One region of the Comamonas testosteroni genome, then DNA from elsewhere that is predicted to be linked to it. Evidence: predicted binding sites of a transcription regulator. Region 1 holds the regulator's gene; each other region holds the start of a gene.
What was found. Region 1 encodes sigma-54, which starts transcription at its own class of promoters, with help from an activator protein. Its sites were predicted from a motif close to TGGCANGNAANCTGCTTT; they were not measured.
Positions count from the first base shown of each region.

Region 2: the regulator sigma-54 is predicted to act here: its motif matches at 1,783-1,800, upstream of atzF (allophanate hydrolase).
Region 3: the regulator sigma-54 is predicted to act here: its motif matches at 1,311-1,328, upstream of F0P97_RS09885 ([protein-PII] uridylyltransferase).
Region 4: the regulator sigma-54 is predicted to act here: its motif matches at 1,159-1,176, upstream of glnA (type I glutamate--ammonia ligase).

Region 1 covers NZ_CP043568.1:5,649,406-5,652,510, reverse strand. Annotated here, with positions in the region: gene lptB (LPS export ABC transporter ATP-binding protein) at 1-580, shown strand, start outside; gene F0P97_RS26030 (RNA polymerase factor sigma-54) at 726-2,327, shown strand; gene F0P97_RS26025 (aspartyl/asparaginyl beta-hydroxylase domain-containing protein) at 2,518-3,105, opposite strand, start outside.
Region 2 covers NZ_CP043568.1:4,896,440-4,899,544, forward strand. Annotated here, with positions in the region: gene F0P97_RS22590 (SDR family oxidoreductase) at 1-152, opposite strand, end outside; gene F0P97_RS22595 (TetR/AcrR family transcriptional regulator) at 300-1,013, shown strand; partial or broken gene F0P97_RS27740 (transposase) at 1,129-1,496, shown strand; gene atzF (allophanate hydrolase) at 1,835-3,105, shown strand, end outside.
Region 3 covers NZ_CP043568.1:2,156,546-2,159,650, reverse strand. Annotated here, with positions in the region: gene purL (phosphoribosylformylglycinamidine synthase) at 1-269, opposite strand, end outside; gene map (type I methionyl aminopeptidase) at 449-1,261, shown strand; gene F0P97_RS09885 ([protein-PII] uridylyltransferase) at 1,452-3,105, shown strand, end outside.
Region 4 covers NZ_CP043568.1:4,154,079-4,157,183, forward strand. Annotated here, with positions in the region: gene glnA (type I glutamate--ammonia ligase) at 1-1,109, opposite strand, end outside; gene F0P97_RS19140 (EI24 domain-containing protein) at 1,432-2,319, opposite strand; gene F0P97_RS19145 (sterol desaturase family protein) at 2,334-3,105, opposite strand, start outside.

The sequences.
Region 1 (3,105 bases):
CAGCGACGGCGGCGAGATCTTCATCGACGGCCAGCCGGTGGGCGGCATGCCGATTCACCAACGCTCGCGTCTGGGCCTGTCCTATCTGCCCCAGGAAGCCTCCATCTTTCGCAAGCTCAGCGTGGAAGACAATGTGCGCGCCGTGCTGGAGCTGCAAAAGGACGAGCAGGGCAAGACGCTGACGCAGGGCGAGATCGAAAAGCGCCTCACCGGCTTGCTGCAGGAGCTGCGCGTCGAGCATCTGCGCCAGTCGCCGGCACTGGCTCTGTCCGGCGGTGAGCGCCGTCGCGTGGAAATTGCCCGAGCCCTGGCCACGCAACCGCGCTTCATCCTGCTTGACGAACCGTTTGCCGGCATCGACCCGATTGCGGTGATCGAGATCCAGCGCATCATCGGCTTCCTCAAGGAGCGCGGCATCGGCGTGCTGATTACCGACCACAATGTGCGCGAGACGCTGGGCATCTGCGACCACGCCTTCATCATCAGCGACGGCCATGTGCTGGCCGAAGGCACGCCCGAGGAGATCGTGGAGAACGCCGATGTGCGCCGCGTCTATCTGGGCGAACATTTCAGAATGTGATGACCCCCACGTTCCTTCACTTTGTGTGGTCGCTGCCCCCGGAAGGGACCCTGACCGGCTGCGCCGGGGTTTGCCCTGGGGAGACCCGGCTGCCAACCCATGGCACTGTGCGCGTTTGCAATGATTGTCTGGGAGCCGCGCCTCGATGAAGCCAGGTCTCTCGCTACGCGTTTCGCAGCATTTGTCGCTGACGCCGCAGCTGCAGCAATCCATTCAGCTGCTGCAGCTCTCCACTCTGGAGCTGGCGCAGGAAGTCGAGCAGATGCTGGTCGACAACCCTTTTCTGGAACGTGCTGGCGATGAGGCCGAATCTACGGGAGATGCTCCTGTAGATGTAGCTGCTAGCGCAAGTGAATACAACACTTCAGACAGTATTCATGCTGAAAATGATGCGAAGCAAACGCAAGCAGCTGCTGAAACAATAGCGGAGACGCCAAGTGCCGAGACCCCGGAAACGCTGAACTGGGAGGCCGACGGCATGGACGGCCAGGACGGGGAATGGGGCGGCGAATCCAGCAGCGAGTGGGATACGCCCTCGGCCAGCAGCTCCACACGCAACCGCGATGGCGATGACGAAACCGATGCCATCGATCTGGCGCGCGAGCACCAGAGCCTGACCGACTTTCTCCATCGTCAGGCGCTGAGCCTGCATCTGGGCGCGGCGGACATGGCGGCACTGCGCTTTCTCATCGAGTCGCTCAACGACGACGGCTATCTCGAGGATTCCCTGCAGGAGCTGGCGCAGAGCCTAGCCGGCGACGACCTGGAAGAGCGCGAGGAGCTGGAGCAGCACTTTGTCATTGCTCTGAAGCTGCTGCAAAGCCTGGAGCCCGTGGGCGTGGGCGCGCGTGATCTGGCCGAGTGCCTGCAGCTGCAGCTGCGCGACCTGATCCGCACCGCCGAGGACGAGGGCACGACCGAGGCGCATATGAACCGGCTGCTGCTGGCGCAGGCCATCTGTGCGCAGCCCATGGACCTGCTGGCGCGGCGCGATCTGCGCAAGCTCACCAGCCTGTGCGGCGCGCGCGAGGAGCAACTGCGCGAGGCCATGGCATTGATCGCCAGACTGGAGCCGCGTCCGGGGCGTCGCTTTGTCGATGTGGAACGCCATATCGTGGTGCCCGATGTCATCGTGCGTCCGGTGCGGGCCGGCGCCGGCCGGATGGACTTTTCCGTGCAGCTCAACCCCGAGGTCATGCCGCGTCTGCGCGTGCACGACATCTATGCCGGTGTGCTGCGCCGCCACAAGAACAGCGACGGCCATGCGGCGCTGCAGCAGCAGCTGCAGGAGGCGCGCTGGTTCATCAAGAACATCCAGCAGCGCTTCGACACCATCTTGCGTGTTTCCGAAGCCATCGTGGAGCGGCAGAAGAACTTCTTTGTGCATGGTGAGCTGGCCATGCGCCCGCTGGTGCTGCGCGATATCGCCGACACCCTGGGCCTGCACGAGTCCACCATCAGCCGCGTGACCACGGCCAAGTACATGGCCACGCCCCAGGGCACCTTCGAGCTCAAGTATTTCTTCGGCTCGGGCCTGGGTACGGAAACCGGCGGCAGTGCCTCCAGCACGGCCGTGCGTGCGCTGATCAAGCAGTTCGTCGATGCCGAAGATGCCAAGAAGCCGCTATCGGACGCCAAGCTGGCCGATATGCTCAAAGAGCAGGGCATCGAGTGCGCGCGCCGCACCGTCGCCAAATACCGCGAGCAGCTCAAGATACCGACGACCACGCTGCGCAAGGCGCTGTAGGGCACCGCAGAAACAAGAAAGCCGCTGATGCATCGCACAGCGGCTTTCTTGTTCTGCATTTAGGGCGGGAGCCTTGATAAGGCATTTCTCAAGTCAGGGGCAGCGAGCAAGAGCCGCCCTTGCGGCGATGCCGCCGTCCCCCTTGGGGGCGCCCGGCCAGGGGGAAGGCGCGTAGCGCCTCAGGGGGTTATCAAGAAACCAGCCACCAGATAAACCAGACCAGCACGCCGATCATCAGTCCGAACTTGAGGATCTTGTAGAAGGTCGGATTCCAGTTGCGGAAGGCGCGGCGGTACTTGCCCGCATAGAACGAGATCTTGAACAGCTTGCTGATCATGCCGCGCGGATCGCCTTCGTTGTTGGGCGAGCTGGCGGCGGCCACCACATTCTTGCCCAGCCAGTGATTGAGCCACTGGGCAAAGCCATTGGTCATGGGACGCTCCACGTCGCAGAACAGCACGATGCGGTTGCCCTCGCTGCGGTTCTCGGCCCAGTGCATAAAGGTCTCGTCGAAGATCACGCCTTCGCCTTCGCGCCAGCTATAGGGCTGGCCGTCGACCTCGATCATGCAGCGGTCGTCGTTGGGGGCCAGCACGGCCAGGTGATAGCGCAGCGAGCCTGCATAGGGGTCGCGGTGCAGATTGAGCTTGGCGCCGGGCGGCAGCTCGGCAAACATGGCAGCCTTGACGCTGGGAATCGACTTCACCAGGGCCGTGGTCTTGGGGCACAGCTCCATGGCCGAGGGGTGGGCGTCGCCGTACCATTTGAGGTAGAAGCG
Region 2 (3,105 bases), 750 kb from region 1:
ACTCCTGTGAACTGTTGCATACCTTTGGTTTCCGAACGGACGAGAGCCTTGACGAAGACGCCACGCGCGACCAGCTCACGCACAAGGTTGTTGCCAAGAAGGCCTGTGGCGCCAGTGACAAAAGCTGACTGCGGATTGCTGTACTTTTTCATTTCGACTGATCTTCAAATATCACTTGAAATTTAAATGTACCGCTGGAACTTTGAAATCTCAAGTGATATCTGAAATTATTTTGGCAAGCATTCACACGAGGTCACACAACGATCGATATCTGAATCTCATGTGATATCTTTAAAGCCATGAGCACCACGACTGCAAGAAGACGCCTGACCCGAGACGAAAGCCGGGCACAGACTCGCGAGCACCTGATCGACGCTGCACGGCACTTGTTTGTGACAAACGGGTATGGAGGCGCATCGATCCGTGACATCGCGAACAACGCTGGCTATTCCCAAGGCGCTTTTTATTCAAACTTCTCAAGCAAAGAGGATGTCTTGCTAGAGTTGCTGCGGCGGCACATGGATGCAGAAGCGATGCAACTTACTACGCTCATGGGCGACAACGCGCAGTTGCCCGAGCAAATGCTGGCCCGACTGGAGGCCTGGGCTTCTACCCTCAATCACGATGCTGACTGGTGCATGCTTTCCATAGAACTGCAATTGCATGCGAGGCGTAGCCCATCTTTCGCTACGGAGTACCAAAAGGTTTGGGACAAACACCAATCCGAGATCGGCGGCGTGATCGACCTATTGTTTAAAAAGCTTGGTCGCTCAACTCCTGCCGAGCCTCACGAACTAGCTGCTGCTTTTATGGCACTTTCACATGGGCTTGCACTGCAAAAGACCACCGACCGCCAGGAGCTGACTGGACGCTTGATCATGGTGTTTCTACGTGGATTGATCGCAAGTTCGACACTCGATGGAGCGAAGAAACGGGCATTCAGGCCGGTGCGTGGTGAACCACGCAAGCGAGTGGCCAGTTACGAGGGTGATGTGGCCGTTCAAGACACTTGACGTTCAACGACTGGTGTTGGCGATTGCTGCTGTTTAGGCACTGAGTCACGAACGGTAATCCCCCCAAAAATCCAATACGCGAAGAAGTAGAGACTCTCAAAGGAGAATCTCTACCATGAAGAAATCGCGTTTCGCCGACAGCCAGATCATTGATGCACTCTAGCAGGCAGAGGCCGCTCGGACGGACCCCGAGCTCTGCCGAGAGTTGGGTATCAGCTCGGCGACGTTTTACAAGTGGTGAACCAAGTTCGGTGGCATGGACGCCTCGCTGATGGCGCGCATGAAGGAGCAGGAGGAAGAGAACCGACGCCTGCGCAAGATGTACATCGAGGAGAAGCTCAAGGCTGAGGTCGTGGCGGAGGCTCTTGCAAAAAAGTGGTGAAGCCATCTTGCCGATGCGAGATGGCTCAACGAGCTGTGCAACAACGAGGGCTGTCGATCCGGGCAGCCTGCCAAGCCTTCAAGATCAGCCAGGCCTGCTACTAGGGTGGATTACCAACAAAGTACAAATGTCGATTCTCCTTGAGTCTTGTACTCGCCTCCACAAACAATCAACGGCTTAGCGCTGCATGAAGAGGCTAGTTTTGTACTCGCTTCTCATTGGTGTTGTACTTTCCGGAATTTTTCTCACTCAGTTTTGTATTTTCCGAGATGGCAGGCTCGGAAGCCTGGGCACAACCAACGTGGCCAACAATTTCTGACCGACTTCCCGCTGCCTTCATAGCCGAACTCGCTGGGAACTTCGGAACGAGGATGGATTACCGCAAACTGGCACACAACCTGCTTAAACCAAGCATCTTGTATACATTTGGGTATTCATCATGCTGATTGGTTCATTTGAAGATTGGAAGCGGGCTTATCAAGAAGGCGCTGACCCTGCTGCATTGCTTGAGCAGCAGCGTCGTAGCCTGGCAAGCGATGACTCGGCCTGGATCAGCTTTGCCAGTGACGCGCAATTGAAAGCGCAGTTGCTGCAACTGGAGGCACTTCAGCAAACCCAAGGTCGTGAGCGTCTTCCTTTGTTCGGCATCCCCTTTGCAGTCAAGGACAACATCGATGTGGAGGGCTTTGTCACCACGGCAGCCTGCCCTGCTTTCGCCTATTCGGCACAGCGCGACGCTGTGGCAGTTCAGCGCCTCAGGCAAGCCGGAGCCATTGTTCTGGGCAAGACCAATCTGGACCAGTTTGCCACCGGTCTCGTCGGAACGCGCTCGCCATTTGGTGCCGTGCCCAATACGTTTGACAGCAGACTGATTTCCGGCGGCTCCAGTTCAGGCTCGGCATCTGTGGTGGCGCGTGGTCTGGTTCCATTTGCCCTGTCCACGGATACGGCTGGATCGGGCCGAATTCCTGCGGCCTTTAACCAGATCGTCGGAATCAAGCCCACTCCCGGTGCAGTGCCCGGCACTGGTTTGGTGCCTGCCTGCCGCACGCTGGATTGCATAGGCGTTCTGGCGCTGAATGTGGCCGATAGCGCTCTGATTCTGTCACTCATGGAAGGGCCTGACACACAGGACAGCTATGCCAGGCCACGTCCCTTCATCGCCAAACACACCCCACTGTCTCAACTGCGCGTGGGGGTACCTGATGCACGCAAGCTTTCCAGCGACTATGAGGATGCATTTGCTGCGTTTCTTGCGCGTCTGAAGCCGCAAACCGAACGGGTGCAAACCCTGCCCTTTGATGCATTGTTTGAAGTCGCCAATCTGCTGTACTACGGCCCCTGGGTGGCTGAACGGGTGGTCGGAGCACGCGGCATCTACGAACAACAGCCAGAAGCCTTGCTGCCAGTGATTCGCCAGGTTCTGGACGTACACCAGCGCTTCAATGCTGCTGATACCTTCAACGCCCAGTACCAACTGCAAGACCTGAAACGGCAAGCCGAGAATATCTGGCAACAATGTGATGTGCTGTGTGTTCCTAGCGCACCGCGCCACCCCTCCATGGCCGAGGTGGAAGCTGACCCCATCGGCGTCAACTCGGAGATGGGAACCTATACCAATTTCGTCAATCTTCTCGGTTGGTCGGCGATCGCAATCCCTGCATCGCAACTGCCAGACGGCCTGCCCTTTGGCATCACCTTGATAGCGCC
Region 3 (3,105 bases), 2.5 Mb from region 1:
GCCCAGGGAGAGATGGTGCCCAGGCGGGGGGTGACGATGAAAGCCAGGCCTTCTGCGCTGCCCTTATAGGGGTCACCATAAGTCAAGAGCGCCGACAGGCGCTCTTGCAATGCGGGCGCAACTGCTCCCTCGGTGGCAACCAGGTGCACAAAGCGTGCAGATACGCCGGTGATCTTGGGGTGGATGGCGACCAGGTCGGTCAGAAGCTGTTGGGCGCGGAACGAGCTCAGGGCGTTTCCACCCTCAAACTGTGTCAGATGCAATGTCACGTGGCGGCCTGTTTATGTGAAGGCTGTTGAAAAGCGTCCTGGCCAATCCTCTGCCTGAGAGGACCGGGCCAAAGCGCTGAATTCGGTGAGCCTCGGATTTTACCGTGCCTCGGGGTTAGTCCGAATGCTCACACCCACAAGCCCTGCATGTTCAAGCGCGCAATGGGATAATTGCGGCCATGAGCATCACACTGAAGACCCCCGAAGACATCGAGCGCATGCGCGTTGCAGGCCGCTTTGCTTCGGATGTGCTGGACTACATCACCCCCCACATCAAACCCGGCATCACCACCCAGCAGATCGATGATCTCTGTGCCAAACGCATGGCCGAGCAAGGCACCAAGACGGCCTGCCTGGGCTATCAGCCTCCGGGCATGACGCCCTATCCGGCCTATGTCTGCACCTCGGTCAACCATGTGGTGTGCCACGGCATCCCCAACGACAAGCCTTTGAAGAAGGGCGATATCGTCAATGTCGACGTGACCATCATCACCGAAGACGGCTGGTTCGGCGACAACAGCCGCATGTTCATCATCGGCGAAGGCACGATTGCTGCCAAGCGGCTATCCAAGCTGACCTTCGAGGCCATGTGGAAGGGCATCGCCCAGGTCAAGCCCGGTGCCACGCTGGGCGATATCGGCCACGCCATCCAGACCTATGCGGAGAGCAACAACCTGTCCGTGGTGCGCGAATACTGCGGCCACGGTATCGGCAAGGTGTTCCACGACGAGCCCCAGGTGCTGCACTACGGCCGCCCCGGCGAAGGCGTGGTGCTGGAAGAAGGCATGGTCTTCACCATCGAGCCCATGCTGAATCTGGGCAAGCGCGACATCAAGGCCATGCCCGACGGCTGGACCGTGGTCACCAAGGATCGCAGCCTGACAGCCCAGTGGGAGCTGATGCTGGCCGTCACCAAGACTGGCTATGACGTGCTGACCTGGTCCGATGGCTCGCCCACTCCGCCCGACTTCATCACGGCCATCCGTACCTGAGCGCGCTGCTGCCGCTGATCTGCATGCCGCATCCGGCCAAAGCTGGATGCGGCATATTTTTTGCTTGTAGACCTTGTGCTGCAAGCGCCATGCGCTCATCTTTTTGCCATCACAGGCCTCAAGCCCAAGTCAGTTGGGTTAAGGTGACGCTCAAGCACTTGCCCTGTTGAAACGCTTTTTTCTACTGCGCATGACCTCCTCTGCCCACTCCTACGCCCACTCTGCCGACGTCTCCGACCTCTCCTCGCTACAGAGCCTGCGCGAGCAATACCGCGAGGCCAAGGCCCGGCAGATGGAGTTGCTGCGCAACCCCACGCTGGGCAGACGCAGCGTGCGCGGAGTGCTGCACCATTTCAGTGAACTGGCCGATGGTCTGCTGCGCACCCTCTGGCAACGCGCGCAGATGCCGCAAGGCGCTGCCCTGCTGGCCGTGGGTGGCTATGGGCGCGCCCAGCTCTTTCCCTACTCGGACATCGATGTGCTGGTGCTGCTGCCCCAAAGCAGTGCACAGCCAGCTGTGGAATTTGCGAGCAACATCGAACAGTTCATCAGCAGTTGCTGGGATGCAGGCCTTGAAATCGGCTCCAGCGTGCGCAGCATCGCCGAATGCCTGCAGGAAGCTGCACAGGACCTGACGGTGCAGACCGCCATGCTGGAGTCACGCCGCATAACCGGCAGCAAGGCCTTGTTTGCCGACTTCGAGCAGCAGTTCCGCGCGCAGCTCGATCCCAAGGCCTTTGTCGAAGGCAAGCTGCTGGAGATGCGCCAGCGCCACGCAAAATACGACTTCACGCCCTACTCGCTCGAGCCCAACTGCAAGGAATCGCCCGGCGGGCTGCGCGATCTGCACACCATGCTCTGGCTGGCCAGGGCCGCAGGCTTCGGCAACAGCTGGCATGAGCTGGCCGAGCAAGGCCTGATCACCCATTTCGAGGTCCAGCAGCTCGAATCCAACGAGTCCCTGCTCAGCCTGATCCGTGCACGCCTGCATGCCGCTGCCGGCCGCCATGAGGACCGGCTTGTCTTTGACCTGCAGACCGCCGTGGCCGAAGCCTTTGGCTACCGCTCCACCACGCCGGAGGGCCGCAAGCTGGCCATGCGCGCTGGCGAGACCCTGATGCGCCACTATTACTGGGCCGCCAAGGCGGTGACCCAGCTGTGCCAGATCGTGCGCATGAGCATCGAGGAACGCCTGAACCCCGGCTCGCACGAGCTGATTCAGCTCAATGATCGATTCTGCGAGAAGGCCGGCACCATCGAGGTAGTCAGCGACGATCTGTACGAGCGCGATCCGCATGCCATTCTCGAAACCTTTCTCATGTATGAGCAGCATGAAGGATTGACGGGTCTGTCGACGCGCACCCTGCGTGCGCTGTATGCCAGCCGCGATGTGATGGACAGTGCTTTCCGTCGCGATCCGGTCAATCGCGCCACCTTCATGAAAATCCTGCAGCAGCCGCGCGGCATCACCCATGCCATCCGGCTGATGAATCAGACCTCGGTACTGGGCCGGTATCTCTGGCCCTTCCGCCGCATCGTGGGGCAGATGCAGCATGATCTGTTCCACGTCTACACCGTGGACCAGCATATCCTGATGGTGCTGCGCAATGTGCGGCGCTTCTTCATGGCCGAGCATGCGCATGAGTATCCGTTCTGCTCCCAGCTCGCAGCAGGCTGGGACAAGCCCTGGATCCTCTATCTGGCGGCCCTCTTCCACGATATCGGCAAGGGCCGTGGCGGCGATCACTCCGTGATCGGCGCCGTCGAGGTCAAACGTTTTTGCCGCGCCCACCAGATCGACAAGGCCGATGCGGAGCTGGCCGAGTTTCTGGTGCGCGAGCACC
Region 4 (3,105 bases), 1.5 Mb from region 1:
GGGTTCATCAGAGGATCGGGGAAGCGAGCTTCCACGCGACGTGCCTTGGGGTTGCTGACGTAAGGAATACGGATGGAGGCCGAGCGGTTCTTGGCCGAGTAAGCCAGCTTCACGGGCGCTTCGAAGCCGGGAACCAGACGCTTGTAGCTGTTGGTGCCGGGGTTGGTGATGGCGTTCAGCGCACGAGCGTGCTTGATGATGCCGCCGATGTAGTACAGGGCGAAGTCGGACAGACCGGCATAGCCGTCGCCGGCGAACAGGTTCTTGCCATCCTTCCACACGGACTGGTGCACGTGCATGCCGGAGCCGTTATCGCCAGCGTAGGGCTTGGGCATGAAGGTTGCCGTCTTGCCGTAGGTGTTGGCCACGTTCCAGATGATGTACTTCTGCAGCTGCGTCCAGTCGGCACGCTCGACCAGAGTCGAAAAGCGTGTGCCGATTTCGTTCTGACCGGCGCCAGCCACTTCGTGGTGGAACACTTCGACAGGAATGCCGACCGCTTCCAGCAGCAGCGACATCTCTGCACGCATGTCCTGGGTGCTGTCGACTGGAGGAACGGGGAAGTAGCCACCCTTGACGCGAGGACGGTGACCACGGTTACCGGTTTCGAACTTGGTGCCGGTGTTCCAGGGAGCCTCGTATTCTTCGATTTCGAAGAAGGGGTTGTGAGGCTCGGTGCCCCAGCGCACGCCGTCGAAGATGAAGAATTCGGGTTCGGGACCGAAGTAAGCTGTATCGCCCAGGCCGGAAGCCTTCAGGTAGGCTTCGGCACGCTTGGCGATGGAGCGGGGATCGCGGTCGTAGGCCTTGCCGTCACCGGGTTCGATCACATCGCACTGCAGAATCAGTGTGGTTTCTTCGAAGAAGGGATCGATATTGGCAGTGTTGGGATCGGGAACCAGCTGCATGTCCGAGGCTTCGATACCTTTCCAGCCGGCAACGGAAGAACCGTCGAAAGCATGGCCCGAGGTGAACTTGTCCTCGTCGAAGTGCGACACGGGCACGGTCACATGCTGTTCCTTGCCGCGGGTATCGGTAAAGCGCAGGTCCACGAACTTGACCTCGTTATCCTGCACCATCTGCATCACGTCTGCAACGGTCTTCGCCATTAGATCTCTCCTGCCAACTTTGGCTGATCAAATAAAGAATGAATAGTATCTAGCAGTTTGCGTGCCAACTCGACCTCAGTGCCTCACAACAACATCTGCGCACCGAAACCGAGCCTTGGTGTAAAGATATTCGGCACAAGACATAAGCACTTAACAGAGCTGTATCTGCAAACTGCACCAAACAGACGCGCATTGTCTCACTGCCAGAGCACGTCTCACAGCTGCACCAACTTGGTGAACATATTTGCACCAAGATGGTGCATTTCTGAAATAAGATTGTTTTTGGTGCATGACACCTGATTCAACCTGCAGCAGATGCTGCTCAGCGAGCCACCGAAGCTGCAGCATCCGAATCATCTGCACCAGGTGCAAACGGGACCTGCGGGTCCGCAGCATTCGGCATGGTCTGCGCCCTCATCTGCTCCAGCGCAGCCAGGCAGAAGTGAGCAAACCACAGTGCAGAGAAGGCAAACACCAGCGCATAAATCCAGATCGCAATCGGAACCAGAATCCAGAAAGCGGCCAGGAACAGCAGCCCGGAAATCCAGACCACACCGGGTGCTGCGCCCAGATAGCCGCAGATCACCCCCATCAGGATGAGCGACATGCGGTGACGGGCAAAAAGGGCCCGGCGCTCGTTCTTGCTGGCATGCTCGGACAAGGCGTCAAATGCCATCACCCGGTAAGTGAGCCACCCCCAGATCAAAGGTGCCACCACCAGCATCAGCGGCGGGAACACCCAGAGCGGCAGAGTGACAAACAAGGCCAGCAGCGCAATCAGCGTGGAGCCACCCGACCAGATCAGGCTGGCGACGGTAGAGCCGCCATGTTTTTTCTCCAGCCCGGCAAAGCGTTTCTCGGCCACCAGCTGCGTCAGCACAGGCGCCATGAACAGACCCACCAGCAACAAAACCAGCACCACGAGTACCGGCATTGCTCCCAACACGACAAAAATGGAAGCCACCACCTCCGAGGCATAACCAAGGCCCTGCCCCTGCAGCCATAGCCACAGGGAATGCAGCCATCCCACCCCGTCCAGCAGACTTTGCACCTTGAGGACCGCATCGGCCCAGAAGAAGTAACCCAAAAGCCAGGCCATCAAGGCCATGGCCAGCAGCGGCAAGAGTGACCAGACAATGACCCGCTTATGCAGGCAATACGCCAGGGCACGCCAAAAAGAGTCGAGTAGCAAGCTCATGCTGGCAAGCATACTCAAGGATTGACTTATGCGCGACCCATCAATCGCAGGACAGCCAGCCACTGCTGCGCCCAGAAGCCGCGGCCATAGTCGCGCAACTGTCCTTTTGCATTCGCTTGCACCTGGTCGCGAATGCCAGTGGGGTCATAGCGCAGATCAAAGTTGGCCGTGCCAAACAATATGTCCCACCAGGGCAGCAATACGCCGAAGTTGTTGCCATGCACCTTCTTGTTGCGTACGGGCGCCATGGGTTCGTGGCCAATACCGATGGCGTGGTGGCGGCGGTGAAAGCGCGGACTGATCCACAGGCGTTCGCCCAGCTGGCCAAACCAGATACGCACATTGGCATGCTGAAAGCTCTCGCTGAGCTGGGTCAGGGCCACGATGGCCACGAACTGCCCCGGAGCCACGCCAATCAGCTGTGCCACCAGCACGATGATGGCGTCATGGATCACGTCGTCGAGCAGGTGATTGCGGTTGTCGCTCCACACCGTCATCTGACGCTGCGAGTGGTGCACGGCATGCAGCTTCCACCACCAGGCAAGGCCGTGCTGACCTCGATGAATCCAGTACTCGACCAGATCGAAGACAACCAGATACATCAACAGGCTGACCCAGGCATTGTCCGTCACGCCCGGCCAGATATCGTCCAGATGAAAGCCAGGCATGCCCAAGACATGAAGCCTGCCCATGAGGGCATCCCACAAGGGATCGATCGTGAAGAACAATGCCAGCCGGAAAAATCCCAGCCGGTGAATCAGCGTGTAGAGGATGTCCACGCGAATCGCCTGGCGGTCC